DNA from 4 places in the Streptomyces sp. NPDC054770 genome. Region 4 is predicted to be linked to each of the others. Evidence: riboswitches for the same ligand, from Rfam matches in the RefSeq annotation. Region 4 holds a riboswitch; each other region holds the start of a gene.

Region 1 (5,041 bases), on a different contig from region 4:
CTCCAGCCGGTGCTCGGCCAGCAGCACCGTCGTCCCCAGGTCGTGCACCAGCCGCTGGAGCACGGCCAGCACCTCCTCGGCGGCGGCCGGGTCGAGCGCGGAGGTCGGCTCGTCCAGCACCAGGACCGCGGGATGCGGGGTGAGCACCGATCCGATCGCGACCCGCTGCCGCTGCCCGCCCGAGAGCGTGGCGATCGCCCGGTCCCGCAGCTCGGCGAGCCCCAGCAGATCGAGGGTCTCCTCCACCCGCCGTCGCATCACGGCCGGGGCGATCCCCAACGACTCCATCCCGTAGGCGAGTTCGTCCTCCACCGTGTCGGTCACGAAGTGGGCGAGCGGATCCTGGCCCACCGTGCCGACGACGTCGGCGAGTTCGCGCGGCCGGTGGGTGCGGGTGTCCCGGCCGGCGACCGTCACCCGGCCGCGCAGGGTGCCGCCGGTGAAGTGCGGCACGAGCCCGCTCACGGAGTTCAGGACCGTCGACTTCCCGGTGCCGGACGGGCCCACCAGCAGGACGAGTTCACCCTCCGGCACCTCGAAGTCGACGCCCTGGACGGCGGGTCGGGCCGCGCCCTCGTACGTCACGGAGACATCCTCGAACCGGATCACGACGGCTCCTTCGGCACGACGAGGGCGGGCAGCAGACCGAGCAGCACGGCGGCCGCGGGCCACAGCGGAAGCGTGGGGGCGACCAGCGGTACGACCCCGGGATGCAGGGCGTCCGGATCGCGCACGGACGCCAGGGTGAGCAGCGCGGCGACGGCGGCGCCCGCCCCGGACACCAGCCAGGCCCGCGCGTCCCACGGGTCCGGCCGGTACCGGGTGCGCGGCGAACGCCGGCCGCCGAGCCGCAGCCCCGCCAGCGCGGCGGCCACCCCGGCCGCCAGCACGGGCAGCCCGTAGCCGCCGCCCTCGGTGGTGAGCAGCCCGTACAGCCCCGCGCAGACGCCGAGCAGACCGCCGAGGGTGAGCGCGGCCGTCATACGGCGGACCCGGTCCGGGACGTCGGCGCCACGGCCGTACCCGCGCGCGTCCATGGCGGCGGCGAGGGCGACCGAACGCTCCAACGCGCCCTCCAGGACCGGGAGTCCGACCTGCAGCAGGCCGCGGATGCCGGAGTCGGGCCGGCCGCGCAGCCGGCGGGCGGCCCGCAGCCGCTGCACGTCGGCGACCAGGTGCGGCGCGAAGGTGAGGGCGACGACGACGGCCACGCCCAGCTCGTACAGGGCGCCGGGGAGGGACTTCAGCAGCCGGGCCGGACTGGCGAGCGCGTTCGCGGCGCCGACGCAGACGAGGAGAGTGGCGATCCTGAGGCCGTCGTAGAGGGAGAAGGCGAGCGCCTCGGCGGTGACCCGGCCGCCGAGGCGGATGCCCTGGGCCCAGTGCGGGAGCGGCACTTCGGGGAGGGTGACGAGGGTGTGCGCGCCGGGGACGGGGGAGCCGAGGACGACGGTGAAGACGAGCCGGACGAGGAGGACGGCGAGGGCGAGTCTGGCGAACGCGGCGTAGGAGCGGGACCAGGGCGCGGTGCGGGTGCGGCAGGCGGCCACGACGTAGGCGGTGACCGTGACGAGAAGGGCGAGGAGGAGGGGGTTGGTGGTACGCGACGCGGCGACCCCGAGGGCGAGGGACCAGAGCCACCAGGCGCCGGGGTGCACGGGGGAGCGGCGCTGCAGCCGGGGCACGGGGGGTTTCACTCGCCCGCGCTGGCGGGGTGCCGCCGCGCCCACCCGTGCCGCCCCAGCGGCACGACTGCCCGCAGCTGGGGGGTGTTCTGCGCGGGTGGCACGACTGTCTGTGGCTGGGGGGTGTTCTGTCCGGGTGGCACGACTGTCTGTGGCTGGGGGGTGTTCTGTCCGGGTGGCACGACTGTCTGTGGCTGGGGGGTGCTCTGCCTGGGTGGTGCGACTGTCTGTGGCTGGGAGGTGTTCTGCGCGGGTGGTGCGACTGCCCGCGGCTGGGAGGTGTTCTGCGCGGGTGGTGCGACTGTCTGTGGCTGGGACGTGTTCTGCCCCTGCGGCATGACTGCCCGCAGCCAGGTAGCCGGCGTGACTGCAGCGCCCCGTAAGGGGCGCGGGGAACTGCGCGATCAGCCCCCACCGGCCCGCGGTGAAGCGACTGCCGCGGTCACCCATTCCTGCGCCGCCGTGCCTGCCAGAAAGCCCCCGCGGCCAGGACCACGACAACTCCCACCCCGGCCACCAGCCCCAGCGACGGCCCGCTGTCCGGCGTACCCCCCGCCGCCACCTTCTCCCCGCAGCCCCGCTCCGGATACCCCCCGATCGCGCACAGCAGCGCGTTCGTGTCGTACCGCAGCGGCTTCGCCACCGTCGCCAGTGCCTCCGCCGTCGTCGCGTCCTCGGGCACCACCGCGCAGGCCGTCCGCCGCGCCGGCGGCTCCGCTCCCGACGGCGCGTCCGCCGTCGTACCGAAGTCGACGACCAGCCCCACCCGCTTCCTGCCACCGACGGCGGCCGTACCGGCACAGATCGTCCCGAAGTCCGCCGTGCCGCGCGGCTGCGACGCGTCCGCCGAGTCCTCGCTCACCGCGAAGCGGAACCCCTCCACCGAACCGTCGGCGGGCCGCGCGGTCGAGGGCCCCTGCGTGGCGTACGTCCAGCGTGCGCCGTCCCGCTCCCAGAAGGACCAGTAGCGGTACCCGGTGGCCGCCGCCGGCCCCGCACTCGTCGCGCACAGCGCCACCGCCGCCAGGAGCAGCAGCGCCGCACGGCGGACCGCGGTCACAGCTGCTGCTGCTTCCGGCGGCCGCTGAACAGGAAACCGATGCCGACACCGGCGACGAGACCGGTGCCGACGATCCACCACACGCTGCTGCCCGACTTCTTCTTCCCGGTGTGCCGCGCGGCAGCCGCCCGCGGGGCCGGGCCCGTCGCGTTCAGCGCCGTCACCAGGTCCGTACCGCCGAAGTCACGCGGATCCGCGCCCATCGCGTGCGCCGCGAGGATCAGTTCGGCGTACGCCGCCGGCCCGCTCTGCTTCGCCCACGGCGCGGCGTGCGCCTCCAGCCAGGCGTACGGCTTCTTCGCGGGCTTCGTCCAGCCCTGCGCGGCCATGGCGACCACCGCGTCGGCGGTGTTGCCGTAGTCCGGCTGGGGCTTGGCGCCGGGCAGCGTGGAGACGAGGTAGCCCTTGGCGGAGGTGGCGCCCGCCAGGTAGGCGGCGCCGTTGCGGGCCACCTCCACCCGGGTGAGGGCCTTGCCGGAGCCGGCGCAGACGTACCCCTCCGCCGGGGCCTTCCCCGCCGTCGCCGCGAAGCCCTTGCCGAGCGCGCCCAGCACCCCCGCCGCCGTGGCGTCCGCGTTGGCGGTCAGCTTCGCCGTCTTCTTGTCCGGCTGGTAAGCGAGGGCGCCGCCACCCTTCTCGGCGCAGGGGACGGACCACTTGGAGAGGAGGTCGTACGGCGACCTGTCCGCGTTCTCGCCGGCCGCCGCGAGCGCGCCGATGACCACGCCGGTGGAGTTGGTGTCGCTGGGCGAGCCCGGGGCGTAGCCCCAGCCGCCGTCCTTGTTCTGCTGCGACTTCAGCCAGCTCACGGCCTTCTCCACGGCGTCCTCATGGCCGCCGGCCGCCTCCAGTGCCTGTACGGCGGCCGCCGTGCTGTTCGTGTCGACCGACACCTTGGCGTCACAGGACGCCGTCGGTTCGGCGCGGAACATCGCGTACGAGCCGTTCGCGCACTGCTGCCCGGCCAGCCAGTCCACCGCCTGCACGGCCGGGGTCACGCCCACCGCGCGCTGGGCGAGCAGGGCGAGGGACTGGCGCCAGACGCCGTCGTACGTGGGGTCCGAGCTGCCGTACAGCCCTGCGGGGAGGGCCGCCGACGCGGACGGGGACGGGGCGTCGGACGCCAGCGCCGTCGTCACGGGCGCGGCGGTACCGATGACGGCGGTGGCGGCCAGCACCCCGGCGGTGCGGCGGAGGACGGTCATGGTCGGCGGGTGCCTCTCCCTGCGGGGAGCCGGGCAGCACGGGACACCCCGGCGGCTCGGCTCCGTAAACCTCGACGGTGCCGTGCGACGACGGGCGCCGACGCACATGAGCCGATCAACGTCCCGGGCGCGGCGGTCCGGCTTGCCACCTGTTGTGGCTCACGGTTGCGGGTCAGCGCCGGAATTGCACCGGCTTCCCCCCGTACGGGTGATGACGACCCGGCTACCTTACCGGCCGCCGCGGGGAAGCTGAGAGGGGGCTGTGCGGGGACCGTTTCGTTATGGTCGGGCCATGACGGGGAGACTGCTCGGCTCGGGGCGTTCGGCCGATGTGTACGAGATCGACGAGGCGTGGGTGCTGCGCCGGGACCGGGACGGCTGGGGGGACGCGGCCGCCGAGGGCGCGGTGATGGCGTACGTACGGGAGCACGGCTACCCGGCGCCCCGGGTGCGGCCGTCCGCGTCCCGTACCGAACTGGTCATGGAGCGGCTGTCCGGGCCGACCATGCTGGCGGCGCTGCTGGCGGGGGAGACGGACGCGGCGGAGGGCGGTGCGCTGCTCGCCTCGCTGCTGCGGCGGCTGCACGCGGTGCCCGGCCGGGACCCTGCCGACCCGGGCGCCCGGGTCCTCCACCTCGACCTGCATCCGGACAACGTGATGCTGACCCCGGACGGCCCCCGGGTCATCGACTGGACCAACGCCGAGGACGGGCCGCCCGGACTCGACTGGGGCATGTCCGCGGTGATCCTCGCCCAAGTGGCCCTGGGTGCCTACCCGTTGGCCCACGACCTGCTGACGGCCCTGCTCGCCGATCCGGCCGAACTGACCGCGGAGGGGCTGGCGGAGGCCCTGCGGCGGCGGGCGGCCAATCCGACGATGAGCCGGGCGGAAGTCGAAGTGCTGGGCGAGGCGGGCGAGTTGATACGGGCGATCGCGTTCTAGATCCCCAGCTGAGCGCCGGCGCTGCCCACGGCACGGCCATGAAGCGGCTTCCTTCTCGACTTCCTTTGCGGAAACGAGTTCCTTCGCCTTACTCGCCGTCGACTCCGACCGGGAGGCGCCCGCTCGGCGTCTCCCGGTCTTCGTGTGC
Region 2 (8,693 bases), on a different contig from region 4:
CTTCGCGGTGCCGTACACGATCCTGGTCTACCCGCTGATCTTCACGTTCCTGCCGCGCCTGTGGTCGGTCTCGCACAAGCACGGCTATGTGACGACCTCCGACTTCGTGCGCGGCCGCTTCGGCTCCAAGGGCCTCTCACTGGCCGTCGCCCTGACCGGCATCCTGGCGACGATGCCGTACATCGCACTGCAACTCGTGGGCATCCAGGCGGTGCTCGACGTGATGGGCATCGGCGGCAGCGACGGCACCAACTGGTTCGTGAAGGACCTGCCGTTGCTGATCGCCTTCGGCGTCCTCGCGGCCTACACCTACTCCTCGGGCCTCCGTGCCCCCGCCCTGATCGCGTTCGTGAAGGACGCGCTGATCTACATCGTCATCGCGGTGGCGATCATCTACATCCCGATCAAGCTGGGCGGCTTCGACGACATCTTCGCCAAGGCGAGCGCCGCGTTCTCCCAGACCAACCCGGCGACCGGCAAGCCGCGCGGCGCGCTGGTCCCGGCGGAGGCCGGCCAGTGGACGTACGCCACCCTGGCGCTGGGCTCCGCGCTCGCCCTCTTCATGTACCCGCACTCGATCACCGCGACGCTCTCCTCCAAGAGCCGTGACGTGATCCGCCGCAACACCACGATCCTGCCGCTGTACTCCCTGATGCTGGGCCTGCTGGCCCTGCTGGGCTTCATGGCCGTCGCGGCCGGTGTCAAGGTCACCAACGGCCAGCTCGCCATCCCGCAGCTGTTCGAGAACATGTTCCCGGACTGGTTCGCCGGCGTCGCCTTCGCTGCGATCGGCATCGGCGCCCTGGTCCCCGCGGCCATCATGTCCATCGCGGCCGCGAACCTCTTCACCCGCAACATCTACCGGGACTTCATCAAGCCCGACGCCACGCCGAAGCAGGAGGCCCAGGTCTCCAAGCTGGTGTCCCTGCTGGTGAAGGTCGGCGCACTGATCTTCGTCCTCACCATGGACAAGACGGTCGCCATCAACTTCCAGCTCCTCGGCGGCATCTGGATCCTCCAGACCTTCCCCGCCCTGGTCGGCGGCCTGTTCACCCGCTGGTTCCACCGCTGGGCGCTGCTGGCCGGCTGGGCGGTCGGCATGGTCTACGGCACGGCCGCGGCGTACGGGGTGGCCTCCCCCACCCAGGCGCACTTCGGCGGCAGCGCCAAGGAGATCCCGGGCATCGGCGAGATCGGCTACATCGGCCTCACCGCGTTCGTCATGAACGTGGCGGTCACCGTGATCCTGACCTTCGTCCTGAAGGCCCTCAAGGCCCCCGAGGGCATCGACCAGACCAACCCGGAGGACTACACGGCCGACGCGGGCGACTCGGGCGTGGAAGTGGAACTGCCTCCGGCTGTCGCAGGAAGCGCCCACTAACAGCGCCCCGCCAGGGGCGCGGGGAACTGCGCGAGCAACCACACACAACCCGCAGCGGGCCGCCGAAAATCAAGCACAACGGCGGCCCGCTTCCGGCTTCCCCCCGACCTCGCTACTCCCGCGTCCGCCGAGCCATCTCGTCCCAGAACCGGTCCAGTTCGCGAACCCGCATCCCGACCCAGCGCGGCGTCTTGCGGCGCAGCCCCCGCGGCAGCCAGCGCCGCACGCTGCCGGGCAGCAGCGCCTGTTGCTGGCGGCAGAACGGCTCGCGGATCTCCCCACGGGGCAGCCAGCCGCGAGGCGGGTACGGGCAGAGCTGGAACTTGCAGTCGGGCAGGCAGGTCACGCCCGGTTCGGGCGGGTTGGACGTACCGATCCGCAGTCCGGGCCGCAGCGGCTCCCGGTTCGCACGGATGCACGGCGGCAGCGGCATACCCGGCTGCTCCGCACGGGCCAGGCGTTCCTCGACCCCGTCCGGGTGCCCGTCCCGTTCGATGAGGTTCAGCATGACCAGTACGTCGGCGACAAGGCGCTGGGCGCGCGGGTCCAGGGTGCTCCAGCCGACCGACGGCGGAATCCACAGGCTGTGCCTGCGATGGCCCCCACAGGTGTCGGCGCGGGCCCCGATGTTGTCGGCCGCGCCCTTCTCGTCGATCCACAGGAACCGCTCGGGCTGCCCGGTCTCCAGGGCGAGAGCCACCAGATCACCGGCTTCGGCGACGAACGGATGCAGACACCGCCGGGGTGTCCCGCCGGACGCGTCGGCCCGCCCCGGCGGCGCGTTCACCGTGCCCGTCATCGACAGCCAGCGCTGCACGGTCTGCACCGCGGTGGCCCCACTGCCGTCGGCGCAGTCCTCGAGTTCCCACAGGCACAGTGCGTGCAACAGGCTGAGCTGCGCATACCAGCACCGTGACTGCTGCAGTACGGTCTCCGCCTGCCGGATCAGATCGGCCCGCCCGCCGGGATAGGTCTCCGGATACCGCTGACGCCGGTTGGCCGCGTACTTGAAGCCCTGGGCCAGCGCGGCCTCCAGGGCGAGCGGCAGGTCAGGGGCGCCGCCGGTGAAGTTCGGGTCGAGGTGGCGCAGCCACTTGGTGAGGCGCTCCCGCGCCTCGTCACGGTGGGCCTCGTCGACGGATCCCAGGAGCATCGGGACCAGCCAGGCCCGCATCACGAACTCCCGGAACAGGCAGACCCGTTGCTCGCGGTAGCGCCGGTTCAGCTCCTTCCGGTCCTGCTGCAGCTGCCGGACGCGCTCGGTCGACACGGCGCCCGAGAGCGACTTGGCCGACCTCGCGCGCCCCATGTTCGCGGCCCACGTCTCGTACTCCCGCCGCTTCCAGGCCCTCAGCTTGCCGAGCCGGTCCTCGTACTCCCGCACCGGGTCGCTGTTCAGACCGACCCGCTCGCGGATCACGGCGAACGCGGGGTTGCCGCCGGCACCGAACTCCTGGGCGATGGCCAGGCGGGTGGAGTAGGAGGATTCCTCGATGCCGATCTCGAAGAGCTGCCAGTACAGCGGGGTGGTGTCGACCCGGTCGGACACCTTGCGCAGCGCGGCTCCGAGCTGCTTGAGCAGTCTGCGCTTGGCGTCCCGCAGCGTGCGCCGGTCCCCCTTGATGTCGGGCCAGCGTTCGCGCACCGCGGCCACGATGTCGCCCAGGCGCCGGGGATCGGCCTCCGCGCTCTCGATCTCCAGAGCCGCGGCGTAGAGGTCGAGGGCCTTCGGATCGTCCGTGCGACGGCTCGCGGCGTCACACAGCCGCTGGGCCGACGTGCGGCCCCCGACGGGCGACTGCCGGACCCGCTCGGTCACCCCCTTGCGCACGGCGGCCCGCAACCCGCTCCCCGGATCCGGCAGCCGCGCCTCCCGCACCCGGGACAACAGCACCAGCGCGATGAGCAGTTCCCGGCTGGGACCGGGCGGCTGCAGCGCCTCCTCGACCAGTTGCCCGGCACCCCGCTCCCCCAGCTGGTCCAGCAGGCGGTAGCCGAAGTAGGCCTGGATGATGCTGTGCGGGAAACGGACCCTTCGCCCGGAGCCCTCCACCAGTTTGAGTCTGCCCGCCTGCGCCGCGAGACGGGCGAGGCCGGCCTGGCACTGGTCCATGTTCCCCGTGCGCAGCCGTCGGCGTTCCTCGTCGCCGAGCCGCTCGCACAGCGCGTCCCAGATCTGCTGTCGGTGCCAGTCGGAGAGGAGGTTGCCGTCCTTGCCGTAGTGGTCGAACACCCGGTCGGCCCACACGCGTTCCGCCAGGGCCCGGGCCCGCCGGGCCGGACCGGGGTGCAGGACCTCCGGGGCGAGCAGCTCCGGGAGGCCGACCTCCAGCTTGTCCTGGAGCAGGCCGACACAGGCCAGGGCCGAGACCAGCTCAAGGGCGTCGCGGCGCTCCTGCGGGGCCAGCGCGACGTCCTCGCGCAGCTTCCCCTCGCACAGCGCCTCGGCCCAGCTCTCCAGCAGCCACAGCCGCAGGGTGGCCCGGTCGCGGCTGCGGGCGTTCAGGTGGTGGGGATCGTGGTCCGCACGGTTGTGGTCCAGGGCTCCGCGCCGGTGGAGTTCGCGGGCGATCTGGAGGTAGATCGGCGACTCGGTCACCTCCGCCGTCTCCACGATCCAGTCCACCCGGCGCTCGTCGCTCTCCCGTACGCCCGCCTCGACGAAGCGAACTGCCGCGTCCTCACCGAGCGGTTCCAGTTCGACGATCGCGGCCGAGGTGTTCTCCAGTGGGCTGTGCGGCCGGGAGGCGATGACCAGGGGCAGCTTCTCCTCGTGGGCGCGTTCGATGGCCTGGCGGATGACGTTGTCCCGGTTCTGCTGATGGCCGTCGTCGAGGAGGGCCTCCTCCAGGCCGTCGGCGAGGACGACCGGCTTGTCGTCGGCGAGGAGTTGCTGCCAGACCCGGTCGGTCTTGGTGCGCGCCAGGATGCCCTTGGGCGCCTCCTCGGCGAAGCGCCGCCTGGCCAGACGCTCGAAGTTGAGGTCGCCTCCGTCCACCGCGTCCCTGAGCCGGATCGGCACCGGTACGGCGTTCTGCCGGGCCAGGAGTTCGGTGAGCCGTACGAGGACCGCGGTCTTGCCGGCGCCGACGCCGCCGACCAGCAGATAGGGCCGGCGCGTGTCGCGCTCCCGCAGCCGTTCGGCGATGACCTGTGCGACCTCGTCCCGGCCCACGATCTCGGCCGTGTCGGGACCCGCGGTGGGCACCAGCCCGCGGGGATCCCGCAGCGCCTTGGCGAGGTAGCGCCGTTTGGTCCACCGGTACCACCAGAACAGGAACAGTGCGGCGGCGACGGAGGCGGCGAGGATCGGGCCGACGAACCTGCTGACGGTGTCGAACCCCACGCTGTTGCGCTTCCGCCATGACTCGAATCCGGTCGTCTCGCCCGTGGCGAGGATGTACAGCCCCTCACCGGTCCAGGCGAGCATGGCCAGCGCGGCGACCAGCCAGACCGCCCTCGTGACGTTGGCGTAGGAGACCCAACGGTGCCACTTCCTGGGGCGGGTGGCGCCGTGACGGGCCTCCAGACGGATCGTCAGGGCGTGCCAGCGGCCCATGAGACCGGATCCGACCCGGTTGCCCGCGCGTCGCAGGTCCAGTGTCGCCATCGGCGCGTCGCGCGGAAGCTCCTTGCCGGGCGGGTGCCGGACGACCCTCGTCATGGTGCCTTCTCCTTACGCGTTCCCGGAGTGTTCTCGGAACGGCGGACCCGCGGGCACCGGCACCTCCTTCCATGGAATCACTCCCGGCACAGCCCCCAACCCGGGCGCCCCACCGGGGAAATCGAGAGGTTTCCGCAGGCGGGAGTCCGGCAGACTCGGGCCATGGACATCGTGATACGGCGGGCGGAACCCGGTGAGTACGAGCCCCTCGGCGAGATGACCGCCCAGGCCTACCTTCTGGACGGCCTCCTCGACTACGGCGAGGGCGACGAGTACCTGCCCGTGCTGAAGGACGTGGCGAGCCGGGCGGCCGCCGCCGACGTGCTCGTGGCCGTGTCCGGCGAAAAGCTCCTCGGCGGCGTCACCTTCGTCGCCGGCCCCGGCCCGGTCGCCGACATCGCCCGCCCCGGCGAGGCGGAGATCAGGGCGCTCGCGGTCGCACACGAGGCCCGCGGCAAAGGCGCCGGCGAGGCCCTCGTACGGGCCTGCATCGACCGCGCACGGGCCACCCGGGGCTGCACGGCCGTCGTCCTGTCGAGCCAGCGAGGCATGCACACCGCCCACCGTCTCTACGAACGTCTGGGTTTCGTCCGCACACCCGACCGGGACTGGAATCCCGTACCGCACCTGGACGACATCACTCTCCTCACCTATGAGTTGACGCTCCGACACCGCCACGACACAACATCTGGGGGTGACACGACAACCCGGCACTAGATGTATGCTCATGCTCGCTGTCGCCGCAGGGGAATCCGGTGCGAATCCGGAACTGTCCCGCAACGGTGTACTTGTGCATGTTCGTGCACAGGAATCAGTCCGAGGACCTGCCGACAGCACGCCCAGCCACCCGGCGCGGGCGTTCTGACGTCCGGGCCTCGCGGAGTGGGCCAGGGTCTCGACGTGTGCCCACGCGCGCTCGTGCTGCCCGCTGCCCTCCGCCAGGCCCCGAGCCCAGCGAGGGAGAGTCCCACGTGACCATCGCGCCAGCCGACCCGGCTTCAGCGGTCATCTCTGCCGAAGAGGACGGTCCCGGTACCGCGCTGCTGCGGACCCTGACCGAGCTGACCGCCGACCTCCCCGACGCCGACCCCGGCCGGGTCGCCGCCGCCGCGTTGCGCGGCCGGTCCGCGCGGGCCGACGAGGCGGAGTTGCGCGAGCTGGCCACCGAGGCCGCCGCCGGCCTCATCTCCGAGGACCCCGCCTACTCCAGGCTCGCCGCCCGGCTGCTGACGGTCTCCGTCCGTGCCGAGGCCGCCTCGCAGGGCGTGACCTCCTTCACCGAGTCCGTCGCCGTGGGGCACCGGGAGGGGCTGATCGCCGACCGGACCGCCGAGTTCGTACGGCTGCACGCCCGCCGCCTCGACACCCTCGTCGACCCGGCCGCCGACGACCGCTTCGGCTACTTCGGCCTGCGCACGCTGCACAGCCGCTACCTGCTCCGGCACCCGATCACCCGCAAGGTCATCGAGACCCCCCAGCACTTCATGCTCCGGGTCGCCGCCGGCCTCGCCGAGGACACTGCGTTCAATTCGAAGACGGGCGCGAGGTCGGTGGACGAAGTCGCCGCGCTCTACGGCCTGATGAGCCGCCTCGACTACCTCCCGTCCTCCCCCACCCTCTTCAACTCCGGCACCCGGCACCCCCAGATGTCGTCCTGCTACCTTCTGGACTCGCCGAAGGACGAGCTGGACTCGATCTACGACCGCTACCACCAGGTCGCCCGCCTCTCGAAGCACGCCGGCGGCATCGGCCTGTCGTACTCCCGGATCCGCAGCCGGGGTTCGCTGATCCGCGGCACCAACGGCCACTCCAACGGCATCGTGCCGTTCCTGAAGACCCTCGACGCCTCGGTCGCCGCCGTGAACCAGGGCGGCCGGCGCAAGGGCGCGGCCGCGGTCTACCTGGAGACCTGGCACTCCGACATCGAGGAGTTCCTGGAGCTGCGCGACAACACCGGCGAGGACGCCCGCCGTACCCACAACCTCAACCTCGCGCACTGGATCCCGGACGAGTTCATGCGCCGGGTGAACGCGGACGCGCAGTGGTCGCTGTTCTCCCCGGCCGACGTGCCCGAACTGGTCGACCTGTGGGGCGAGGAGTTCGACGCCGCCTACCGCAGGGCCGAGGCGGCCGGCCTCGCGCTCAGGACCATTCCGGCCCGTGACCTGTACGGCCGGATGATGCGCACCCTCGCGCAGACCGGCAACGGCTGGATGACCTTCAAGGACGCGGCCAACCGCACCGCGAACCAGACGGCCACCCCCGGCCATGTCGTCCACTCCTCCAACCTCTGCACGGAGATCCTGGAGGTCACGGACGACGGCGAGACGGCGGTCTGCAACCTCGGTTCGGTCAACCTCGGCGCGTTCGTCGACAAGGCGGCAGGTGACATCGACTGGGAGCGGCTGGACGAGACCGTCCGCACCGCCGTCACCTTCCTCGACCGGGTCGTGGACATCAACTTCTACCCGACCGAGCAGGCGGGCCGGTCGAACGCCAGGTGGCGGCCCGTCGGCCTGGGCGCCATGGGCCTCCAGGACGTCTTCTTCAAGCTGCGGCTGCCCTTCGACTCCCCCGAGGCCAGGGCCCTCTCCACCCGGATCGCCGAGCGGATCATGCTCGTCGCCTACGAGGCCTCCGCCGACCTCGCCGAGCGCAGCGGCCCGCTGCCGGCCTGGGAGAAGACCCGCACCGCGCAGGGCGTGCTGCACCCCGACCACTACGGCGTCGAGTTCACCTGGCCGGAGCGCTGGGCGGCGCTGCGCGCGCGGATCGCGACGACCGGTCTGCGCAACAGCCTCCTCCTCGCGATCGCGCCCACCGCCACCATCGCGTCCATCGCCGGTGTCTACGAGTGCATCGAGCCGCAGGTCTCGAACCTCTTCAAGCGCGAGACGCTGTCCGGCGAGTTCCTCCAGGTCAACTCCTACCTGGTGCAGGACCTCAAGGACCTCGGCGTCTGGGACGCCCGCACCCGCGAGGCGCTGCGCGACGCGAGCGGCTCGGTGCAGGACTTCGCGTGGATCCCGGAGGACGTACGGCGGCTCTACCGCACGGCGTGGGAGATCCCGCAGCGCGGCCTGATCGACATGGCCGCCGCCCGCACCCCGTACCTGGACCAGGCCCAGTCCCTGAACCTGTTCCTGGAGACGCCGACCATCGGCAAGCTCTCCTCGATGTACGCGTACGCCTGGAAGTCCGGGCTGAAGACGACGTACTACCTGCGCTCGCGCCCGGCGACCCGGATCGCCCGCGCCGCACAGGCCGCTGTCCCCGTGCAGGCCGCCCCGGACCCCGAGGCCGTCGCCTGCTCCCTTGAGAACCCCGAGTCCTGCGAGGCCTGCCAGTAATGACCAGCGACAACAAGAACCTTCTCGACCCGGGCTTCGAACTGACCCTGCGCCCGATGCGCTACCCGGACTTCTACGAGCGCTACCGGGACGCCATCAAGAACACCTGGACCGTGGAGGAGGTCGACCTCCACTCGGACGTGGCCGACCTCGCGAAGCTCACGCCCGCCGAGCAGCACATGATCGGCCGGCTGGTCGCCTTCTTCGCGACGGGCGACTCGATCGTGGCGAACAACCTGGTGCTGACGCTGTACAAGCACATCAACTCCCCGGAGGCGCGCCTGTACTTGTCGCGCCA
Region 3 (8,693 bases), on a different contig from region 4:
GACACCGGTGTGATGTCCTTCACCGGGTCCACCCCGGCGGCCTTGAGCACCCGGTTGGCGATCAGCCGCACCCCCGAGTCGGGCAGCCCGACCGCCACACGCTTGTGCCGCAGCTGCGCGACGCTGGTGACGGCCGAGTCCCGGGGCACGACGAGCTGGACGTAGTCGTCGTAGAGGCGTGCCACCCCGCGCAGTTGTCCGGCACCCTGCCCGTCGTTCAGTTCGTACGTCTCCACCGCGTCGGCCGCCGCGATGGTGAAGTCGGCCCGGCCGGTCGCCACCCGCTGCACGTTCTCGTACGACCCGTTGCTCTGCACCAGCTTCACCTTCAGCCCCGGCATGTCCTTGCCCAGCTCGGTGCGCAGCCGTTCGCCGTACTCCTGGTAGACGCCGCGCAGCGTCCCGGTGCTGAAGGTGATCGTCCCGGTCGGCGGCTTCTCGCCCAGCGGCAGCAGCCACCACAGCAGCAGGCCGGACGCGACGAAGCAGGCGGCCGCGCCCTGGAGCGCGCGGCGCCTGCCGATACCGGGAAAGAGCTTGGGCATGCGCGCGATCCTGCCAGCAGGCCACGGTCCTGACCAGGGCCGGGGGCCCGGCGGCGGACCCGGACTGTCAGTGGCGGCCGCTACAGTCGTTCGCATGACCAGTTCCGTCCCCGGTGCCCCGACCGGCACCTCGCCCGCCCGCCTCGTCCGGGAGTTCCACCAGGCCTTCGGCCTGGACGCCCGCACCACGCCGACCGAGGTCTCCCCCGAACTGGCCGCGCACCGGGGGGAGCTGCTCGCCGAGGAGGCCGCGGAGGTCGCCGAGGTCGCGGTCGACGGGCCCCTCGACCGGCTCGCGCACGAGCTGGCGGACGTGGTCTACGTGGCATACGGCACCGCGCTGGTGCACGGGATCGACCTGGACGCGGTGCTCGCCGAGATCCACCGGTCCAACATGAGCAAGCTGGGGCCCGACGGGCAGGTGGCCCGCCGGGCCGACGGCAAGGTGCTCAAGGGCGAGCACTACCGGGCGCCGGACGTCTCGGCGGTGCTGCGCGGCCAGGGCTGGATACCGGGCGGCACCGCCTGACCCGGGGGCAGAGGGTGCCGCCCGCCGCCGCCCGTCAGCCCTGCTGCTGCGCCGCCGCCCGGCGCTGCCGCTTGCCGAGGGGCGCCTGGGAGAGGTCCTCCGCGCTGGACCTGAGGTTCTTGTAGCCGTAGCCGCGCTCGGTCAGCCACGCCCTGGCCGCCTCCTCGGCGCGCTCGGTCGCCTCCAGGATGTCCTCCTCTTCCTCCCCGGTGTCCTGGAAGCGGAAGGTGAAGGCCGGGCGGGCGGCGATGTCGTAGCTGAGGTGGCCCTCGGGCGTGAAGGCCGCGCGCAGCACGTCGTGCTCGGCGGCCCGGGAGAGCAGTTCGGCGCGTTGTCCGGCGCTGAGGCCGTCGAAGACGCCGCGGACGGTGACGCGGAAGGTGCGGGTGGTCATGGCGCGACCCTAGGCAGGACGGGGCGCACCGCTCCACCGCATTTCCGGCGCTCCACCGGACACCCGCTAGCCGCCGACCTGGCCGAGCCGCAGGTTCCAGCGCCCGGGTCCGCCCGTGATCTCCGTCGCCGACAGCGACGGCACGTCCACCCGCCAGAACGCGGCCTCGGGCGCCCCGAGCACATGCAGCACCATGGCCCGCACCACCTCCGGCTCCACCACGGCGACCGTCCTGCCGATGGTCAGGCCCGTCCGGTCCAGCCACCCGGTGACCCGCGCGCACAACTCCCGTACCGACTCGCCGCCGTGCGGTGCGGCGCCCGCGTCGGTCAGCCACTGGAGCAGCGCGTCGGGTTCGGCGGTGCCGACCTCCTCCAGCGTCCGGCCCCGCCAACGTCCCGCGTCCAGGCCCGACAGCTCGGGCTCCGCCGAGGCGTCCAGGCCCAGCGCGGCCGCCGTCTCCCGGCAGCGCACGCTGGGGGAGTGGACCTCCGCGCCCGCGGCCGGCAGGGACAGCGTCACCGCCCCGGGCTTCTCGATCGAGTCACCGTCGTCGAAGCGGGCCCGCCGCAACGAGGGGGTCATGGCCGGGGCTATGAGGATGACTCGGCAGGTCACGGGGCGGTTCCTCCATGGTCGTCCGTCGCATGCCGGCGGCAGCGGTGGGGGCGGATGCCGGCCGCGCACGACAGTACGCCGTCCGGCACCCGCACCAGGACCCGGTTACAGCTCCGCGCGCACCGCCTGGGCCGCCGCGACCAGGTTCTCCAGGGCGGCCCGGACCTCCGGCCAGCCGCGGGTCTTCAGTCCGCAGTCGGGGTTGACCCAGAGCCGCTCGGCCGGGATGGCCCGCAGACCGGTCCGCACCAGGTCGGCGGCCTCCTCGGCGCTCGGCACCCGGGGCGAGTGGATGTCGTAGACCCCGGGGCCGGCCTCGCGCGGATAGCCGTGCGCGGCGAGTTCGCGGGCGACCTGCATGTGCGAGCGGGCCGCCTCCAGGCTGATGACGTCCGCGTCGAGGTCGTCGATGGCCCGGACGATGTCGCCGAACTCGGCGTAGCACATGTGCGTGTGGATCTGGGTGTCCGGACGGACTCCGGCGGTGGTGAGCCGGAACGCCTCGGTCGCCCAGGCCAGGTAGCCGGCCCGGTCGGCGGCCCGCAGCGGGAGGGTCTCGCGTAGTGCGGGTTCGTCGACCTGGATGACCGAAGTGCCTTCCGCCTCCAGGTCGTTCACCTCGTCGCGCAGGGCGAGGGCGACCTGGCGGGCGGTGTCGCCGAGCGGCTGGTCGTCACGGACGAACGACCAGGCCAGCATGGTCACCGGCCCGGTGAGCATGCCCTTGACCGGGCGGTCGGTGAGGGACTGGGCGTACGACGTCCAGCGGACCGTCATCGGCTCGGGACGGGAGACGTCACCGGCCAGGACCGGCGGGCGCACGTACCGGGTGCCGTACGACTGGACCCAGCCGTGCCGGGTGGCCAGGTATCCCGTCAGCTGTTCGGCGAAGTACTGGACCATGTCGTTGCGTTCGGGTTCGCCGTGCACCAGGACGTCCAGGCCGGTCTTCTCCTGGAAGGCGACCACCTCCTGGATCTCGGCCCGCACCCGCTCCTCGTAACCGGCCGTGTCGATCCGGCCCGCCCGCAGGTCCGCCCGCGCGGTGCGCAGTTCGTCGGTCTGCGGGAACGAGCCGATGGTCGTCGTCGGCAGCAACGGCAACCGGAGATGGGCGCGTTGGGCGGCGGCACGCTGCCGGTACGGAGAGGAGCGGCGGGCGTCGAAAGCGGTCACGGCGGCCGCACGGGCCCGGACGCCGGGGGCGTGGGTGATCGGTGAAGCCGCCCGGGAGGCCAGGTCGGCGCGGTTGGCGGCGAGTTCGGCGGCGATGGTGTGGGGGCCCTGGGCGAGGCCCTTGGCGAGGGTGACGATCTCGGCCGTCTTCTGCCTGGCGAAGGCCAGCCAGCGCAGGATCTGCGGTTCGATGTCCCGCTCGGCCGCCGTGTCCAGCGGCACGTGCAGGAGGGAGCAGGAGGCGGCCACGTCGACCCGGTCGGCGAGGCCGAGCAGGGTGCCGAGGGTGCTGAGGGATGCCGACAGGTCGTTGACCCAGATGTTGCGGCCGTCGACGACACCGGCGACCAGCCGCTTGCCGGGCAGCCCGCCGACGGCGGCCAGGGCGTCCAGGTTGGCGGCCGCCGCCCCGGTGAAGTCCAGGGCGAGCCCCTCGACCGGGGCCTTGGCCAGCACGGGCAGGGCCTCGCCGAGCCGGTCGAAGTAGGAGGCGACGAGCAGCTTCGGCCGGTCGGGCCGGGCACCCGGATCCCGATAGGCACGGGCGACGGCGTTCAGCTCGGCCGGGGTGCGGTCCTGGACCAGGGCGGGTTCGTCGAGCTGCACCCACTCGGCGCCGGCCGCCCGCAGGTCGGCGAGCACCTCGGCGTAGACCGGGAGCAGCCGGTCGAGGAGGGTGAGCGGGTCGAAGCCGGCGGGCACCCCGGGCGCCGGCTTGGCGAGCAGCAGGTAGGAGACCGGGCCGACCAGCACCGGCCGGGAGGCGAGCCCGAGGGCCAGCGCCTCCCGCAACTCGCCCACCTGCTTGGCGGAGTTCGCGGCGAAGACGGTGTCCGGGCCCAACTCCGGCACCAGGTAGTGGTAGTTGGTGTCGAACCACTTCGTCATCTCCAGCGGCGCGCTGTCCTGGGTGCCGCGGGCCATGGCGAAGTAGCCGTCCAGGGCGTCGGCGTCGACGGCGGCGCGGTGCCGCGCGGGGACGGCGCCGACCATCACGGTGGTGTCGAGGACATGGTCGTAGTACGAGAAGTCGCCGGTCGGCACCTCGTGGACGCCGGCCCCGGCGAGCTGCCGCCAGGTGGACCGGCGCAGTTCGGCGGCGGTGGCCCGCAGGGCGTCGGCGGTGGACCGGCCCTTCCAGTAGCTCTCGATCGCCTTCTTCAGTTCCCGGGCCGGCCCCTGGCGGGGGTAGCCGTACACGGTGGCCCGGGCTGCCGCGGCTGCGGACTTGGCTGTCACGGAGATCTCCTTCGCGAGACGATTCCCTGAGATCCCGGTGACGGGACGAGAGCGCGAAGGGATGACGGACCGGACGGCGACGGTCGTACCCGACCGCTCCTCCGATGTGCACGCCGACCCGCCCACGAGGTCACCGGGATGTCCGCGCACGAGTGGTTCGCACACGGGCAGTTGGCAGGTCTTCGGACTCGCGGGCACGTCCCGTCGTACAAAGCCGACGAGACTCCTACTGGCCGTCGCTTCCCGGATCCGGTGGACCCAGTGCGTATGACGGCGGTCGTTCCCACTCACCGCTGCGGGGCAGTCCCGGATTCCCACCGGGTTCCCTCTTACGACATCCCATCTGGCGAACAGGACGAACCAGCTGCGGGGTCCACCTTACGACCCACGTGAGGGAAGCGCCCCGAAAGGGGCGCGGGGCGTTGTCGATATGCGGCTCCGCCGCGTGGGCGCGATCAACCACAGACAACCCGCACCCGCCGTCCTCAGAGCCCCCCGTCCCCGTAGGCGAACGTCCACGTCCCCCAACAGGTCACCGACCCGAGCGCAACGCCCGCGACAACCCCAACGCAGCGGTCCGCACCGCAGGCGCCAGCTGAGCCGGCCGAAACCGCCCGCACGGCACGGCCACCGACAGCGCCGCCACCGCCGTCGGCCCGTCGAAAACCGGCGCCGCGATACAGCTGACCCCCTCCGCGGCCTCTTCCTCCTCGTACGCCAGCCCCGCCACCTGCGCCTGCTCCACGGCCGTACGCAGCCGCGCAGGCTCCGTCACCGAACGGGCCGTCAGCCGCGGCAGCGGCCCCGCCAGCACCTCCTCGACCAGCTCGGCGCCCGAGAACGCCAGCAGGGCCTTGCCCACCCCGGTGCAGGTCAGCGGGAGCCGGCCGCCGATCCGGGACGGCAGCCGCAGCGCGTCGTGGCCGTGGATGCGCTCGACGTAGACCACCTCGTGGCCCTCCCGCACCCCGAGGTGCACGGTCTCGTGGGTGGCCTCGAAGAGGTCCTGGAGGAACGGCAGCGCGGCCTCCCGCAGATCGTGCCGGCGCGGCACCAGCGACCCCAGCTCGAAGAGCGCCCCGCCGAGCCGGTAGGTCTCCGCGTCCCGTTCCAGCAGGCCGAGCCGGACCAGCTCGGCGCAGAGCCGGAACACGGTGGTCTTGGGCAGCTTCGACCGCTCGGCCAGTTCCGTGAGGCGGAACGCGCCGCCGTCCGGGCGGAAGCAGTCCAGGACCGCGACCGCCTTGTCGAGCATGTTTCCCTGAGTGCTGTTCCGTGTCACGGAACATATTTTGCCTCGTCTCCCGGCGTCCGCCTATACCTGTCGGCATGAGCTCTGACCTCGTCACCAAGGTGGCCGACGTCCTCGACGAAGCCACCCGCACCGGCACCCCCTGCGCCCCCGTCCGTGCCCTTCTCCCCGAGGGCGACATCGAGACCGCGTACGCCGTGCAGCGGCTGCACGTGGAGCGGGGCGTGGCCGCCGGCCGCCGGCTGGTGGGCCGCAAGATCGGGCTGACCTCGCCCGCCGTGCAGCGGCAGCTCGGGGTCGGACAGCCCGACTTCGGGGCCCTCTTCGCGGACATGGCGGTGAGCGAGGGCGAGCCGGTCGCGGCCGGCCGGCTGCTCCAGCCCAAGGTCGAGGCCGAGGTCGCCCTGGTCCTGGGCGCCGACCTGCCGCACCGCGACCCGACCGTCGCCGACCTGCTGCGGGCCACCGCCTTCGCGCTGCCCGCGCTGGAGATCGTGGACAGCCGGATCGCGGGCTGGGACATCACGATCGTCGACACCGTCGCCGACAACGCCTCCAGCGGCCTGTTCGTCCTCGGCGGCACCCCGGTCCCGCTGGACCGGGTCGACCTGCGGGGCGTCCGGATGACCCTGGGCAAGAACGGCGAGACCGTCTCGCAGGGCACCGGCGCCGACTGCCTGGGCAGCCCGCTCACCGCCGCCCGCTGGCTCGCCGCCACCCTCGCCGGGCTCGGCGACCCGCTGCGGGCCGGCGACATCGTGCTCACCGGCGCGCTCGGCCCGATGGCGGTAGCCGCCGAGGGCGACGAGTTCACCGCACGCATCGAAGGCCTCGGCACGGTCGGGGTCGCCTTCGCCACCGAGGGAACCGAGGGAGCAGCATGACCACGAAGGTCGCCGTCATCGGGTCCGGGAACATCGGCACCGATCTGATGATCAAGATCCTGCGGCTCTCCGAGTCGCTGGAGATCGCCGCCATGGCCGGTATCGACCCGGAGTCGGACGGCCTGGCCCGCGCCCGGCGCCTGAAGGTGGCCACCACCCACGAGGGCGTCGACGGCCTGGTCGGCCTGGACGAGTTCGAGGACGTCTCGCTCGTCTTCGACGCCACCTCCGCGGGCGCCCACCGCCGGCACGACGAGGTGCTGCGCGCCCTCGGCCGTACGGTCGTCGACCTCACCCCGGCCGCGCTCGGTCCGTACGTCGTCCCGCCCGTCAACGGCGACGCCCACCTGGACGCCCCGAACGTCAACATGGTCACCTGCGGCGGCCAGGCCACCATCCCGGTCGTCGCCGCGGTCAACGCCGTGACACCCGTCCACTACGGCGAGATCGTCGCCTCGATCTCCTCCCGCTCGGCCGGTCCCGGCACCCGCGCCAACATCGACGAGTTCACCGAGACCACCTCCGCCGCCATCGCGAAGGTCGGCGGCGCGGCCCGCGGCAAGGCGATCATCGTGCTCAACCCGGCCGAACCGCCCCTGATCATGCGGGACACCGTGCACTGCCTGGTCGGCGAGTGCGACGACGCGGCGGTGACGGCGTCGGTCGAGGAGATGGTCGCCCGGGTCCAGACGTACGTCCCCGGCTACCGGCTCAAGCAGAAGGTGCAGTTCGAGCGGGTGGCCGCCGACGACCCGCTGCGCACCCTCGCCCCCGGCGACGCGGTGAAGGTGTCCGTCTTCCTGGAGGTGGAGGGCGCGGCCCACTACCTGCCCGCCTACGCAGGCAACCTCGACATCATGACCTCGGCCGCGCTGCGCACCGCGGAGCGCATGGCCGCATACCGAGCCCCGGAGGTGGCGTCCCGATGACCGGTACCCGTCTGTACGTCCAGGACGTCACCCTGCGGGACGGCATGCACGCCGTCCGCCACCGCTACACCGTCGACCAGGCCCGCACCATCGCCGCCGCCCTCGACACCGCCGGAGTCCGTGCCATCGAGGTCGCCCACGGCGACGGCCTCTCCGGCTCCAGCATCACCTACGGCATCGGCGCGCACACCGACTGGGAGTGGATCGAGGCGGTCGTGGGCGCCGTGCACCAATCCATCCCCACCACCCTCCTCCTCCCCGGCATCGGCACGCTCCACGACCTCAAGCAGGCCCACTCCCTGGGCATCCGCTCGGTCCGCGTCGCCACCCACTGCACCGAGGCCGACATCTCCGCCCAGCACATCGCCGCCGCCCGCGAACTGGGCATGGACGTGGCCGGGTTCCTGATGATGTCCCACCTCGCCGAACCCGCCGAACTGGCCCGCCAGGCCAAGCTGATGGAGTCCTACGGCGCGCACTGCGTGTACGTCACCGACTCCGGCGGCCGCCTGACCATGGACGGCGTCCGCGACCGCTTCCGCGCCTACCGGGACGTCCTCGACCCGGCCACCGAACTCGGCATCCACGCCCACCACAACCTCGGCCTGGGCGTGGCCAACTCGGTCGTCGCCGTCGAGAACGGCGTCACCCGCGTCGACGCCTCCCTCGCCGGACAGGGCGCCGGGGCCGGGAACTGCCCCCTGGAGGCGTTCATCGCGGTCGCCGACCTGATGGGCTGGGAGCACGGCTGCGAGCTGTTCCCGCTGATGGACGCGGCCGACGACGTGGTACGACCGATGCAGGACCGCGAAGTCCGGGTGGACCGCGAGACGCTCACCCTCGGCTACGCCGGCGTCTACTCCAGCTTCCTGCGGCACGCCGAGGCCGCCGCCCGCCGGCACGGCCTCGACACCCGCGCGATCCTGGTCGAGGTCGGCCGCCGCAAGCTGGTCGGCGGCCAGGAGGACATGATCACCGACATCGCCCTGGACCTCGCCGGGAGCCGCTGACGCCCGATTGTCAGTGGCGGCTGACAGACTCGGCGGCGTGGACACTCAACGCCGAGAACGGGCCGTACGTTTCGTCGAGTCGCACCGGGAAGGCTGCTTCCTGCTCCCCAACGCGTG
Region 4 (8,693 bases):
CCTCGGAGGCGCCGACCGGCAGTTCGACCATCCGCGCCGGGCGGGACTCGAAGGCACCGGGCGGGTTGTGCGGGCCGTCCGGGCAGGCCGGGTCCGGGGCGGCCGGGTCGCAGGAGAAACGGCAGCCGGCGACGACGTCCACGGTCGGCAGCAGCGCCGACAGGGCACGTACGGCGGTGCTCTTCGCCGTGCCCTTCTCGCCGCGCACCAGCACCCCGCCGACCGCCGGCGAGACGGCGTTCAGCAGCAGCGCGAGCCGCAGGTCGTCCTGGCCGACGACGGCCGTGAACGGGAACGGAGTACTCACTGGTCGTCGCCCTCCGAGTTGCCTTCCAAGTCGCCCTCCAGCTCCAGGTACGTGGCCCGCAGCCGCTCCAGGGTGTCCGCGTCCGGCTCGGCCCACAGGCCCCGGTCGGCGGCCTCCAGGAGCCGTTCGGTGATACCGCGCAGCGCCCACGGGTTGGACTTCTTCATGAAGTCCCGGTTCTCCGCGTCGAAGACGTACTCCGCGCTGAGCTTCTCGTACATCCAGTCGTCGACCACGCCCGCGGTGGCGTCGTAGCCGAAGAGGTAGTCGACGGTCGCCGCCATCTCGAAGGCGCCCTTGTAGCCGTGCCGGCGCATGGCCGCCATCCAGCGGGGGTTCACCACCCGGGCCCGGAAGACGCGGTGCGTCTCCTCGCCGAGCGTGCGGGTCCTCACCTGGTCGGGGGTGGCCGAATCACCCACGTACGCCTCGGGGTTGGTGCCGGTCAGATGGCGCACCATGGCGACCATGCCGCCGTGGTACTGGAAGTAGTCGTCGGCGTCCACGAGGTCGTGCTCGCGGGTGTCCACGTTCTTCGCGGCCACGGCGATCCGCTTGAACGCGGTCTCCATGTCCCCGCGCGCCGCCCGCCCGTCGAGCCCGCGCCCGTAGGCGTAGCCGCCCCACACCGCGTACACCTCGGCGAGGTCGGCGTCCGAGCGCCAGTTGCGGGCGTCGATCAGCGGCAGCAGCCCGGCACCGTAGGCCCCCGGCTTGGAGCCGAAGACACGGGCCGTCGCGCGCCGCCGGTCGCCGTGCTCGGCGGTGTCCTCGTCGGCGTGCGCCTTGACGTAGTTCTGCGAGGCGGGCTCGGCCAGCTCGGCCACCGCTCGCACCGCGTCGTCGATCAGCCCGACCACGTGCGGGAACGCGTCCCGGAAGAAGCCGGAGATCCGGACCGTGACGTCGATGCGCGGCCGGCCCAGCTCGGCCAGTGGGACCACCTCGAAGCCGGTGACGCGCCGCGACGCGTCGTCCCAGACCGGACGGCAGCCCAGCAGCGCCAGGATCTCGGCGATGTCGTCGCCCTGGGTGCGCATCGCGGAGGTGCCCCACACCGTCAGGCCCACGGACTTCGGGTACGCGCCGGTGTCCTGGAGGTAGCGCTGCACCAGCGAGTCCGCGAGGGACTGGCCGACCTCCCAACTCAGCCGGGACGGAATGGCCTTGGGGTCGACCGAGTAGAAGTTCCGGCCGGTGGGCAGGACGTTGACCAGGCCGCGGGTGGGGGAACCGGACGGGCCGGCCGGGACGTAACCGCCGTCCAGGGCCTTGAGGATGTGCCCGATCTCGTCCGTGGTCCGCGCCAGCCGGGGCACGACTTCGGTGCACGCGAACTCCAGCACGGCGACCGCGTCCGGGAGTTCGGTGCCGCCGAGGACCTCCCGTACCAGCGCGGGGCTCTCGGCGGCCGCCCAGTTCCGCTGCTCCATGCCCTCCGCGACCCGGCGGCACAGCTGCTCCAGCAGGTCGATCGCGTCGGCCGCCGTACGCGACGGACCCTCGACGAGATCCGTCAGCTCCACCGGCACCTTCACCGGCGCACCGGGCTCGGCCAGCAACTCCTTCTCCACCAGCCCGAAGTGGGCCGCGAAGCAGGCCCTGAGCCCCGGCAGCGCGTTGGCCTGCCCGCCCCACACCTGCGAGGCGCGCAACACCGCGAGCACCAGGTTCACCCGCGGCTCGCCGACCGGACCGCCGCCGAGAATGTGCAGGCCGTCGCGGATCTGCACGTCCTTGATCTCGCACAGATAGCCGTCGATGTGCATGACGAACGAGTCGAAGTCGTCCTCCTCCGGCTGCTCGTCCACGTGCAGGTCGTGGTGGAGCTCGGCCGCCTTCACCAGCGTCCAGATCTGGGCGCGGACGGCAGGCGCCTTCGTCGGGTCGAGATCCGACACCAGCGCGTACTCGTCGAGCAGCTGCTCCAGCTTGGCCAGGTCGCCGTAGGTGTCGGCACGGGCCATCGGCGGCACCAGGTGGTCGACGACCGTGGCGTGCCCGCGCCGCTTGGCCTGGGTGCCCTCGCCGGGGTCGTTCACGATGAAGGGGTAGATCAGCGGCAGTTCGCCGAGCACGGCGTCCGGCGCGCACCCGCTGCCGAGGCCGAGCCCCTTGCCGGGCAGCCACTCCATGGTGCCGTGCTTGCCCATGTGGACGACGGCGTCCGCGCCGAACGAGTTGTCCAGCCACCGGTACGCCGCCATGTAGTGGTGCGACGGCGGCATGTCGGGGTCGTGGTAGATCGCGATCGGGTTCTCGCCGAAGCCGCGCGGCGGCTGGATCATGACGACGACGTTCCCGAACTGCAGGGACGCCAGCACGATGTCCTCGCCGTCGACGTACAGCGAGCCCGGCGGCTCGCCCCACGCCTCGGTCATCGCGTCCCTGAGCTCCGGGTCGAGCTTCTCGAACCACGCCCGGTAGTCCGCGAGCGGCACCCGCGCGGGCGCGGCGGCCAGCTGCTCCTCGGTGAGCCATTCGACGTCGTGGCCACCGGCGTTGATGAGCCGGTGGATCAACTCGTCGCCCTCGGAGGGGTATTCGCCGACCCCGTACCCGGCGTCCCGCAGCGCGTCCAGTACCCGCACCGCCGAGGCGGGGGTGTCGAGCCCCACCGCGTTGCCGACCCGGGAGTGCTTGGTCGGGTACGCGGTGAAGACCAGCGCGATCTTCTTCTCCGCGTTCGGCTTGTGCCGCAGCCGTGCGTGCCGTACGGCGATGCCGGCGACGCGTCCGGCCCGCTCGGGGTCGGCGACGTACACCGGGACGTCGTCCGGTCCCTGCTCCTTGAAGGAGAACGGGACCGTGATCAGCCGTCCGTCGAACTCCGGGATCGCGACCTGCATCGCCGCGTCCATGGGGGAGAGGGCGGCGTCGGACTCGGCCCAGGCCTGCCGGGAGGAGGTCAGGCAGAGGCCCTGCAGCACCGGCACGTCGAGGTCGGCGAGCGCCCCGATGTCCCAGGCCTCCTCGTCGCCGCCGGCCGAGGCCTGCGAGGCGTGCGTGCCGCCGGCCGCCAGGACGGTCGCCACCAGCGCGTCGGCCCCGGCGAGGATCTCGTACAGCCCGGCGTCCGCCCCGCGCAGCGAACCGCAGTACACCGGAAGGGCGTTGGCGCCGTGTGCCTCGATCGCGTCGCACAGGGTGTCCACGAAGCCGGTGTTGCCGCTCAGTTCATGGGCCCGGTAGAAGAGCACCCCGACGGTCGGCCGGCCGCTCTCCCGGGTCCGGGTGCCGTGCACGCCGTACTCGGGCATCTTCTGCGGTTCGACGAACCCCTCGCCGGTCAGCAGGACCGTGTCGGACAGGAACCGGGCCAGCTCGGTGAGGTTGGCCGGGCCGCCCTCGACGAGGTACCTGAGCGCCTCGGCGACCACACCCGCGGGCACCGACGACTCGGCCATCAGCTCGGCGTCCGGCACCGTCTCGCCGCCGAGCAGCACGGTCGGGATCCCGGCGGCCTTCAGCGCGGCGAGCCCGTCCTCCCAGGCCCGCTTGCCGCCGAGCAGCCGTACGACGGCGATGTCCGCGCCCGCGACGAGCGCGGGCAGCTCCGTCGTGACGTCGACGCGCGTCGGATTGCCGATCCGGTAGTCGGCACCGGAGGCGGCCCGGGCCGCCAGCAGATCGGTGTCTGCGGTCGACAACAACAACACAGTGCTCATGCGGGCGCTCCCGGTGGAATGAAAGGCAGTCCTTGCGGCGCGCCCGACTCGATGAGCCGCCAGAGCGCGTCCGTGTCCGCGTGCTGTTCGATCAGGTCGCCGAGCCGGTCGAGCTGCTCCTCGCGCAGCGCGGCGAACGAGGTGTCGGGGGCCGGCACGAACCGGCGGCCCGCGGCGGCCGCCACCTCGCGCAGGAAGGCCCGGCGGAAACCGTCCGACTCCAGGGAGCCGTGCCAGTGCGTGCCCCAGGTCTGCCCGACCCGGCAGCCGTCCAGGAAGGGCTCCCCGCCGGTCACCTCACCGACCCCGTGATGGATCTCGTACCCCTCGACGTGCTCGCCGAGGGCTTCGCCCACCGGCCGGGTGAGGGTCTTCTCCCGGGCGAACCGGACGCGCACGGGCAGCACCCCGAGCCCGTCGACGGCCCCCTTGCGGCTCTCGACCTCGTCCTCGATGTGCTCGCCGAGGATCTGGAAGCCACCGCAGATGCCGAGCACCGGCCGTCCCTCGGCGGCCCGGCGCCGCAGCGCCTCGGCCAGCCCCCGCTCCCGCAGCCACTCCAGGGCCCGGACCGTCCCCCGGGTCCCCGGGATCACCACGAGATCGGCGTCGGCGAGTTCCTCCGGCCGGTCCACGAACCGCACCACGACGCCCGGTTCGGCGGCCAGCGCGTCCACGTCCGTGAAGTTGGACATCAGCGGGATCGCGCAGACGGCGACCCGCAGCACGTCCTCCCCGACGGGCGGGGCCGTGTTCGACTCGCGGACGGTTCCCCGCAGGGAGACCCGCAGCCCGTCCTCCTCGTCGATCCCGAGCCCGTGCCGGAAGGGGAGGACGCCGTAGGTGTGCCGCCCGGTGAGCCCGTGCAGCATGTCCAGCCCGGGTTCGAGCAGCGAGACGTCCCCCCGGAACTTGTTGACGAGGAACCCGGCGACATGCGCCTGGTCCTCCGGCGACAGCAGCGCCACCGTCCCGAAGAAGGAGGCGAAGACACCTCCGCGGTCGATGTCCCCGACGACGAGCACGGGCAGCCCGGCGTTCCGGGCGATCCCCATGTTCACGATGTCGGTCCGCCGCAGGTTGATCTCCGCCGGACTGCCGGCCCCCTCACAGATCACCGCGTCATACGTGCCCCGCAACTCGGCGAGACAGTCGAGCACGGTCCCGAGCAGCCGCTGCTGCCGCCCGCCGTGATAGCCACGCGCGCTCAGCTCACCGACCGGCCTGCCGAGCAGCACGACCTGACTGCTCTGCTCCCCGCCGGGCTTGAGCAGCACCGGGTTCATGAGCGCGGTCGGCTCCACCCGGCAGGCCTGCGCCTGCATGGCCTGCGCCCGCCCGATCTCGGCACCTTCGCGCGTGACGAAGGAGTTGAGCGACATGTTCTGCGCCTTGAACGGCGCGACTTTCACACCCTGCCGCACCAGCCACCGACAGATACCGGCGGTCACGACACTCTTCCCGGCATCGGAGGTGGTACCGGCCACGAGGAGGCCGCCGTTGTTCATGAGGAACCCCCCTGACGTCGTGAAAGCGCCCCCCGCAGCAGCGCCCCCGCCGCACTCACGCCCAACGCCAGCCACCCCACCCGCCGCGACAACCGCACCGCCCGCTCGATGTCCCCGACTTCCACAGCCCGCCCCTCCCCGTTCAGCACCGGCCGATGCTCGACCCGCCCGCCGTACGACAGCGTCCCCCCGAGCCGTACCCCCAACGCCCCCGCGAACGACGCCTCCACGGGCCCGGCGTTGGGACTCGGGTGCTTCGCGGCGTCGGCCCGCCAGGCCCGTACCGCTCCCTCGGTGCCGCCTCCGGCCACGGCGGCCAGCACGGCGGTGAGCCGCGCCCCCGGCCACCCGGCCACGTCGTCCAGCCGCGCGGAGGCCCACCCGAACCGCCGGTACCGGGCCGACCTGTGCCCCACCATCGCGTCCAGGGTGTTGACGGCCCGGAACCCCACCAGCCCCGGCACGCCACCCACGGCCCCCCACACCAGAGCGCCCACGACCGCGTCGCTCGTGTTCTCGGCGACGGACTCCACGACCGCCCGGGCGATCCCGTCGGCGTCCAGGGCCTGCGGATCCCGTCCGCACAGGTGCGGCAGCCGGGCACGGGCCGCCTCGATATCGCCCGCCTCCAGGGCCCGCCCGATGACGCGGGCCTCGCGGGCGAGCGAAGTGCCCCCGACGACGGCCCAGGTGGCAGCGGTGGTGAGCGCGACGGACGCGGCGGCGGACGGTCGTACGGCCCGCTGGGCCACGGCACCCAGCGCCACGGCGCCACCGGCACACACGGCGGTGTGCAGCGCGCCCCACCCGCGGTGGTCCCGCCACAGCACCCGTTCCACGGCCCCGGCCGCCCGCCCGAACACGGCGACCGGATGCCCCCGGCGCGGATCGCCGAGCAGCAGATCACCGAGAAGGCCGGCGGCGGCACCGTACGCGAAGACGCGATCGGCACCCATCGGCTCAGCCGGCCGCGGGGTCGGGGACGGTCCGGTTACTGCACCTCGGTCGGCAGCCGCGCATGGCGATATGTCCTCACTCAGGGTGTCCGCGCCCTGGTTCGACGAGACCGGCGGTGAGAGTTCCTGGCTCCCGGGGACTTGCTACCCCGGTGACAGTGGCGGGACCGCGCCGGATTCACACCGGCTTCCTCCCTTGCCGCCGTACATGGCTCCGGAAGTCCACCACGGCCTTGGAAGACCCGTCAACTTGCCGTTGACCTGCGGAGCTGTGGTGTGCTGAGGTCCACATCACTGATGCGCCGTCAGGCGGCCGAATAGGCGGTTTCTGGGCTCTTTCCCGGCCAGGAACCTGGGAACACTTGAGGGGAACAGGCGTGCGTGTACGCGTCGACCGGCGGTCTCGGACCGTCGGCTGGATGACGGTGTCCATGACCGTGTGGTTGCCAGCGGAGCTGGAGGAGGTGGGCGTGGTCGGCAGGGAGCTGTCGGGGCGGGCGTGGCGCAGGAGCAGCCATTCGAGCGGCGGAGGCGAGTGCGTGGAAGTAGCCCCGGGAAGTGACCGCGTGCGGGTCCGCGACTCGAAGTGGCGTCAAGACGCTGTGCTCGTCTTTCGTCACGCGGCGTGGTGTGGTTTTCTGACGGAGCTTGTGGACCCGGAGACGCGCGGCGGCTGAGTCACCGCGCGGGGGGACGGGAGGTACACGCATGGGAGACCGAGCCAAGGAATCCGCCGCTGCGCGGCTGGGTGATCGCGGTGTCCGCGGGGCGTGGCCGACGGCGGCCCTTCCGCTGGCGATCTACTGCTCGGTGGTGGGATTCCTCGCCGTCGGAGTGGGTGCGTTGGCGGCACTGCTGGTGCCGGATGGCGCGGCCCGCGGCCTGGTGTGGCTGGTGGTGACGGTCCTGGTGGCCGTGGGCGCCGGCCTGTGGTGGGGGCTGACCCCCGTCACTGAGCGGCTCCAGGTTCTGAACCGCCTTCTGGTGGCCGGTCAGATACGGCAGCGGCACCGCTGACGGGAGCGGCCGGGGCATCGGCGGAACGCCTGCTCAGCGTCCTGCCGAGCCCCGCACCCAGCGCCGTGAGGATCGCCGCGCTGACGGCGCCGACGACCGCCGTACTCAGGGGCGTCATGGAGCCGAGCGGGATGCTGGGTGCGACCCGCGCGGCGACAGTGATGCTGAGCAGCAGGACACTGCCGCACGCCGTGCCCAGCAGGAGCCGAGCCGACAGAAGCCGGATCTCTCCGGCCACTCTGGCGTTCTCCACCTGGATGAGCGCCTCCGCCCACTCCGGCCGTTGCATGGCGTAGGCCTTCAGGGCGGTGTCGTCGAGAGGGCGCGCACCGTTGTCCGAGGCGTTGGAGGCGGTGGTCGGCGGATCGCCGGACGCACCCGCCTCGGCCGACCCACGCAACCGACCCCACCAGGCCCGTATTCCGAAGACGGCCATCGGCCCTCCCCCGTCTCACGCCGGGCCGTAGCAGCCCGGATTCAGCCGTTGTCCAGACTCTCCCTGACCGTGTCGAGCAGCTCGATCATCCGGTCGCCTTCGTACGCGATGGCGCTGATCTCTTCGAAGCACTCCTGGTAACGGGCCGAGAGGCTCAGGTCGTCACGGCTGGACAGACCGCCCGCAGGACCCTCCAGGTAGAGCAGATCGTCGTCGTCCTTGAATCCCAACAGGATGAAAGGTGTGCTGACACTGAAATGCGCGCCGGCGGAGAACGGCAGCACCCGGACCGTCGTCCGGGGGTGGTCCACCAGCGTTTTGATGTGGTCCAGCTGCCGTCGCATCACCGCGGGACCGCCGACCTCCCGTCGCAGTGCCGCTTCGTCCAGTACGACGTCCACCTCGGGGCCGTGGTCGCCGTCGAAGAACCGCTCCTGACGGGTGATGCGCAGATCCACCTGCGGACGCACATTTGCTTCCTGCGCCGTGGCGGACTGCAGTGCTGTGGCGTAGTCCGCCGTCTGGAACAGACCGGGGAGGATGACGGGGTTGTACATGCGGATCGTGTCCGCCGCCCCCTCGTAGCCCAGGTACAGCGCGTATGCGGGGGACACCACCTCGCTGTACTGAGCCCACCACGACAGCCCTTTTGAGCCACGGGCGGCCTCCTCCAGCTCCGCCACCAGCTCCGGCTCCGTGACCTCGTACAACTGGAGCAGCGCCCGGAGGTCGGTGACGCCGAGGCTGACCGTTCCCGCCTCGATCCGGATGAGTTTGGACAGTGACCATTCCAGACGTTTC

The links. Region 4 has a riboswitch for cobalamin ahead of ACWGKQ_RS19385 (cobalamin biosynthesis protein). Riboswitches for the same ligand answer to the same signal wherever they lie in the genome.
Region 1: linked by a shared signal. The riboswitch ahead of ACWGKQ_RS07910 (prenyltransferase/squalene oxidase repeat-containing protein) and the one ahead of ACWGKQ_RS19385 (cobalamin biosynthesis protein) in region 4 are both predicted to bind cobalamin.
Region 2: linked by a shared signal. The riboswitch ahead of ACWGKQ_RS34280 (ribonucleoside-diphosphate reductase subunit alpha) and the one ahead of ACWGKQ_RS19385 (cobalamin biosynthesis protein) in region 4 are both predicted to bind cobalamin.
Region 3: linked by a shared signal. The riboswitch ahead of metE (5-methyltetrahydropteroyltriglutamate--homocysteine S-methyltransferase) and the one ahead of ACWGKQ_RS19385 (cobalamin biosynthesis protein) in region 4 are both predicted to bind cobalamin.

What each region holds. Positions count from the first base shown of each region.
Region 1 covers NZ_JBSHBL010000006.1:386-5,426, forward strand. Annotated here, with positions in the region: partial or broken gene ACWGKQ_RS07895 (ABC transporter ATP-binding protein) at 1-609, opposite strand, end outside; gene ACWGKQ_RS07900 (CbiQ family ECF transporter T component) at 606-1,685, opposite strand; gene ACWGKQ_RS07905 (SCO2322 family protein) at 2,128-2,745, opposite strand; gene ACWGKQ_RS07910 (prenyltransferase/squalene oxidase repeat-containing protein) at 2,742-3,950, opposite strand; cobalamin riboswitch at 4,065-4,205, opposite strand; gene ACWGKQ_RS07915 (phosphotransferase) at 4,243-4,893, shown strand.
Region 2 covers NZ_JBSHBL010000050.1:21,527-30,219, reverse strand. Annotated here, with positions in the region: gene mctP (monocarboxylate uptake permease MctP) at 1-1,381, shown strand, start outside; gene ACWGKQ_RS34290 (ATP-binding protein) at 1,494-5,045, opposite strand; gene ACWGKQ_RS34285 (GNAT family N-acetyltransferase) at 5,208-5,762, shown strand; cobalamin riboswitch at 5,767-5,891, shown strand; gene ACWGKQ_RS34280 (ribonucleoside-diphosphate reductase subunit alpha) at 6,017-8,395, shown strand; gene ACWGKQ_RS34275 (ribonucleotide-diphosphate reductase subunit beta) at 8,395-8,693, shown strand, end outside.
Region 3 covers NZ_JBSHBL010000027.1:64,495-73,187, reverse strand. Annotated here, with positions in the region: gene ACWGKQ_RS23620 (TAXI family TRAP transporter solute-binding subunit) at 1-545, opposite strand, end outside; gene ACWGKQ_RS23615 (pyrophosphohydrolase domain-containing protein) at 640-1,074, shown strand; gene ACWGKQ_RS23610 (DUF6204 family protein) at 1,109-1,468, opposite strand; gene ACWGKQ_RS23605 (histidine phosphatase family protein) at 1,535-2,086, opposite strand; gene metE (5-methyltetrahydropteroyltriglutamate--homocysteine S-methyltransferase) at 2,192-4,501, opposite strand; cobalamin riboswitch at 4,658-4,881, opposite strand; gene ACWGKQ_RS23595 (IclR family transcriptional regulator) at 5,034-5,756, opposite strand; gene ACWGKQ_RS23590 (2-keto-4-pentenoate hydratase) at 5,831-6,637, shown strand; gene ACWGKQ_RS23585 (acetaldehyde dehydrogenase (acetylating)) at 6,634-7,566, shown strand; gene dmpG (4-hydroxy-2-oxovalerate aldolase) at 7,563-8,576, shown strand; gene ACWGKQ_RS23575 (isocitrate lyase/PEP mutase family protein) at 8,614-8,693, shown strand, end outside.
Region 4 covers NZ_JBSHBL010000020.1:507-9,199, reverse strand. Annotated here, with positions in the region: gene ACWGKQ_RS19400 (putative cobaltochelatase) at 1-307, opposite strand, end outside; gene cobN (cobaltochelatase subunit CobN) at 304-3,975, opposite strand; gene ACWGKQ_RS19390 (cobyric acid synthase) at 3,972-5,483, opposite strand; gene ACWGKQ_RS19385 (cobalamin biosynthesis protein) at 5,480-6,439, opposite strand; cobalamin riboswitch at 6,541-6,681, opposite strand; gene ACWGKQ_RS19380 (DUF397 domain-containing protein) at 6,859-7,116, shown strand; gene ACWGKQ_RS19375 (hypothetical protein) at 7,148-7,456, shown strand; gene ACWGKQ_RS19370 (hypothetical protein) at 7,389-7,892, opposite strand; gene ACWGKQ_RS19365 (helix-turn-helix domain-containing protein) at 7,934-8,693, opposite strand, start outside.